DNA from 2 places in the Fundicoccus sp. Sow4_F4 genome. Region 1 is predicted to be linked to the other one. Evidence: predicted binding sites of a transcription regulator. Region 1 holds the regulator's gene; the other holds the start of a gene.

The links. The regulator HrcA, encoded in region 1, represses chaperone genes, less so after heat shock. The targets are predictions, from matches to a motif close to TTAGCACTCNNNNNNNNNGAGTGCTAA.
Region 2: ACTQ5J_RS04410 (co-chaperone GroES) is a predicted target of HrcA. The motif match lies at 1,360-1,386, and genes of this name have one in related genera.

What each region holds. Positions count from the first base shown of each region.
Region 1 is NZ_JBQKLQ010000001.1:497,407-499,817, reverse strand. It holds gene dnaK (molecular chaperone DnaK) at 1-261, opposite strand, end outside; gene grpE (nucleotide exchange factor GrpE) at 303-896, opposite strand; gene hrcA (heat-inducible transcriptional repressor HrcA) at 930-1,946, opposite strand; gene hemW (radical SAM family heme chaperone HemW) at 2,127-2,411, opposite strand, start outside.
Region 2 is NZ_JBQKLQ010000002.1:68,663-71,073, reverse strand. It holds gene ACTQ5J_RS04420 (iron chelate uptake ABC transporter family permease subunit) at 1-24, opposite strand, end outside; partial or broken gene sufB (Fe-S cluster assembly protein SufB) at 165-1,040, shown strand; gene ACTQ5J_RS04410 (co-chaperone GroES) at 1,417-1,683, shown strand; gene groL (chaperonin GroEL) at 1,759-2,411, shown strand, end outside.

The sequences.
Region 1 (2,411 bases):
TGGTGTGTAGTCTTTGCCATCCATTTCAGCTTTGTAGTTGCCCTCACCAATGTGACGTTTAATTGAGCTTACTGTATGTGGATTAGTCACTGCTTGACGCTTAGCTACTTCACCAATTTGAATTTCGTCATTTTTAAAAGCGACAACTGAAGGTGTCGTACGGTTACCTTCTGGGTTTGGAATAATTTTTGCCTCTCCACCCTCTAAAACAGCAACCGCAGAGTTAGTTGTACCTAAGTCAATACCAATAATTTTTGCCATAATTTGTTTCCTCTTTTCTTAAATTGTTTATTTATATACGTTTACGCTGATACAATGACCATAGCCGGACGAATGACACGGTCATCTAGTAAATAACCTTTTTGTAATACATTCACGACAACATCGCTTGCTTGCCCTTCTTCTGCCGGCATCGTGCTGACTGCTTGGTGGAAGTTTGGATCAAACGCTTCATTCAACGGATCGATTACAGTCACTTTTTCACGTTCTAGCGCAGTAATTAGTTGCCCATGAACCATTTCGATTCCTTTTTTTAGTGTTAAAGCATCTTCACTTGTTACTTCCGTTGCTAGAGCACGTTCAAAGTTATCGACAACTTCCAGTAGATTTGTAGCTAAACTTTGCGAACGATACTTCGCTGCGTTTTGACGCTCACGTGTATTCGTACGTTGCATATTTGAAATTTCAGCTTGTAGACGTAATACTCTGTCTTCTAGAGCTTCATTTGCTGCAGTAAGTTCAGCTAAGTCATCTTTTTTAGCATCTGTATCATCTTCTGTTGTAATTGTTTCAGTCGTTTCATTTGCAATTTCCTCTTCTGATTCGATGCTATCTGTTTCAAATAGTGTCTCATCTTTTACAGTAGAGTCCTCGACATGTTTGTTTTCTTCTGTCAATTTTCTACCTCCTCATTTTATATAGTCGTTTAACTAGTAATTGGATAATTCTGTAATCATTTTCTCCATTAAGCCGATAATACGGTGATAAGGCATGGTTGTGGGGCCAATCAGACCCAATGTGATTTCTTGATTTTGTTGTTGAAACTTCCCTGTTACCATACTAAGATTTGCTATCCCATAGGGCGACATATCCGCTCCGAAAAGAACTTCAATTCCTTGATTCCGATTTTCAAGCATATCATACATACTGGCAGAACCATCCACCATCGTAAATAATTTCTTTAAATCTTCTGAGTCTGTTTGGGGCTCTATAAAATCAAATAAATTGTTTTTACCACCAATATGATATTGGCGCCCTTTCAAACTATGAAGAGTTTTCTCAGCTAAGGGAGAAAAATCAAATTGATATGAAACTGCTCGTTGAGTTAGTAATGGTATCGTCAGTTTTAAGCGATGGTAAACATCTTCAATACTTGTTCCTATTAACTCATTGTTGACTATTTCTGAAGCCTTCATCACCATTTCTTTAGTTACTGGATAAAGCGTGACGAACAATTGAGTTTCGACACGGCCTCCGTCTGTAATCATAATAGCAATTAAGTTCTTCTCATTTAGATAAACAAGCTTAAACTCTTTCAGATGATGGGAGTCATTGCTCTGTCCTAAGACAACAGCTGTATAACCTGTTAAAGAAACCAGAATATCGGCAGCCATTTGAGCTAACTGTAAATCATCTGCTTGGCGTTCATGAAATAATTCGGCAATTGCATGATCATCTTCTTCTAAGACTTTCATCTCATCTTCGTGATGGATTAAGCGGTCAACATAATAACGATAGCCACTGAAAGATGGAATTCGACCACTTGAAGTGTGTGCTTTCCTCAGCAATCCTTCTCTTTCCAAAACGACCATATCATTTCGAATGGTTGCTGGACTGACGTTTAGAAGACTCTCTCTTAATAAAGTTTTAGAACCAACGGGTTCTTCAAACTCACTATATAATCTAACGATTAAGTAAAGAACTTGCCTTTGCCTCGGTGTTAACATGTAGATTCGCTCACCTCACTTTGGTTTAGCACTTAAATTATAGGAGTGCTAACATCTATTATATTACACGCTATTCTGGGGCATGTCAAGGCTTTTTCTTCAAAAAATACAAAAAACTAGCACTCTTACATAAAGAGTGCTAGTCCGCTGGATCAATAGATACATTTATTTTATATCAGTTCATTTTACAACGTTTAACCAGCCGATGAGTTCGCGAAATACGGTATCTGCGAGAAACAACCCACGATTAGTTAAACGAACAGTCTCTCTTTCAATTATCATTAATTCTTGCGCTACTTGCTTATTAAAAAACTCCCCAAATAATTCAAGCGCTGAATAATAAAATTTGCTTTCAAACTCTTGTAAACTAAATCCTCGATTCGTCCTCAGCGCTAAGAATATGTATTCTTCCATCTGATCGTTTTGATTTAGTGTTAATTGATTGATGATTGGCTTCGACTGTTG
Region 2 (2,411 bases), on a different contig from region 1:
AACTGGTAGGCCACCAAAGAACAAGAGCCCCGTTTAGATGAGCGAGTGGAGCGCCTCGAAACCGAGTAAGGATGGCGTGATGATGCGGTTGTTGGCGTCTGTTTGGAAAGCGAGCGTGGCCACCCCCTGGCAAACTGCCCCAATTCCCATCGCAATCAGCGCGTTCAAACGGCGCCGTTTGGAGTGGCGGAACGTTTATTTATGTGCCCAAAGGAGTGCGGTGTGATATTCCACTGCAGACTTATTTTAGAATTAATAATGAGGGATCGGGTCAATTTGAACGCACGCTGATTATTGTCGACGAGGGCGCGAGTATTCATTATGTCGAAGGCTGTACTGCGCCGACCTATACGACGGCTTCCCTACATGCGGCGATCGTCGAAATTATCGTGAATAAAGACGCTTATTGCCGCTACACCACTATTCAAAACTGGTCGAACAACGTTTATAACTTAGTGACCAAACGCGCTCATACCTATGCTGGCGGTGTCATGGAATGGGTGGATGGCAACCTTGGGGCGCAAGTCACCATGAAATATCCGAGTGTCTTCCTTAAAGGTGAGGGGGCGCGTGGCACCATGTTGTCGGTCGCCTTTGCAGGAGCTGGCCAAATTCAAGATACCGGCGCCAAGATGATCCATCAAGCGCCCAATACGTCAAGTTCGATCGTGTCTAAATCGATTGCCAAAGATGGTGGCGAAGTCAATTACCGCGGACAGGTTTATTTTGGTGAAAATTCACAAGGGTCCATCTCGCATATTGAATGTGATACGATTATTATGGATGAATTATCGAAATCGGATACGATTCCTTATAATGAGATTCATAATGGAAACATCTCACTCGAGCACGAAGCGAAAGTCTCGCGTATTTCAGAAGAGCAACTGTTCTACCTGATGAGCCGCGGGCTATCCGAAGAAGAAGCCACTGGTATGTTGGTGATGGGCTTTGTCGAACCTTTTACCAAAGAGTTGCCAATGGAGTATGCGGTCGAACTCAACCGATTGATAGCTTATTCAATGGAAGGTTCTGTCGGTTAATCGCTAAACGTCACCGATTACTCGCCTAATAAGCCAATAAACTAGGAAACGAATGACAGCCTGTCGCACTCTGAGGAATTCTCATGGTACGACAGGCTGTTTAATAACTGCTTAAAAAAACTAAGAGCAAATATTAAGAGAATGAGTGTGATCCTTGCTAGCTAATATTTGATAGAGAAAAGCTGCTAAACCTGTAAGCCACAAGAACTGTTCATGAATGTATAATGTGCGTTAAGAAGTGAGAAAAAAAAAGAATGTCAAAAAACGTCAAAGAAATACTTGCTTTTTTTGTCTGAGTAGACTAAAATAAACAATGTAGTTAGCACTCGCTCGAAAGGAGTGCTAACCAATCAAAAAAGAATTTGGAGGGAACGTAATGTTAAAACCTTTAGGAGAACGCGTTATCATTAAAGTTGCTGAAGTTGAAGAAAAATCAGCTGGAGGCTTAGTACTTCCGAGCTCAGCAAAAGAAAAGCAACAAATTGGTGAAGTCATTGCAGTCGGACCTAGCATCGAAGCAGAAGATGGTGTAGCTGTCGGTGATCAAGTTATCTTTAAATCTTACACAGGAACTGAAGTAACGGACCAAGGTGAAACGTATTTAATTATTGAATTAGATGACCTTTTAGCAGTCTTAGCATAAATCTCAATTATATAATGTATTAACAACTAGCACAGCTAGTCAAACCAAATTTTTTTCAAGGAGTGAACGAAAGATATGGCAAAAGAATTAAAATTCTCAGAAGACGCACGTGAAGCTTTATTAAAAGGTGTCGACATATTAGCGGATACAGTGAAAGTGACATTAGGCCCTAAAGGTCGTAACGTGGTATTAGACAAAACTTACGGTTCACCACAAATCACTAACGACGGTGTCACAATCGCTCGTGAGATTGAATTAGAAGACCGTTTTGAAAATATGGGTGCTCAATTAGTCATGGAAGTTGCCTCTAAAACAAACGACGTAGCCGGAGACGGAACAACGACAGCAACCGTCCTAACACAAGCCATTGCGCGTGAAGGAATGAAAAACGTGACGTCAGGTGCTAACCCAGTTGGCATTCGCCGCGGAATCGAAAAAGCAACTAAAGTAGCAGTAGATGCACTTAAAGCACTATCTGTACCTGTTTCATCTAAAGAATCGATTGCTCAAGTAGCCGCTGTTTCATCTGGTGACGAAGCAATCGGTGAATTGATTGCTGAAGCAATGGAAAAAGTGGGGAAAGATGGCGTCATTACCATCGAAGAATCGCAATCCATCGAAACTGAACTTTCAGTAGTAGAAGGGATGCAATTTGACCGTGGTTACTTATCACAGTACATGGTAACTGATAATGAAAAAATGGTAGCTGATTTAGATAATCCATTAAT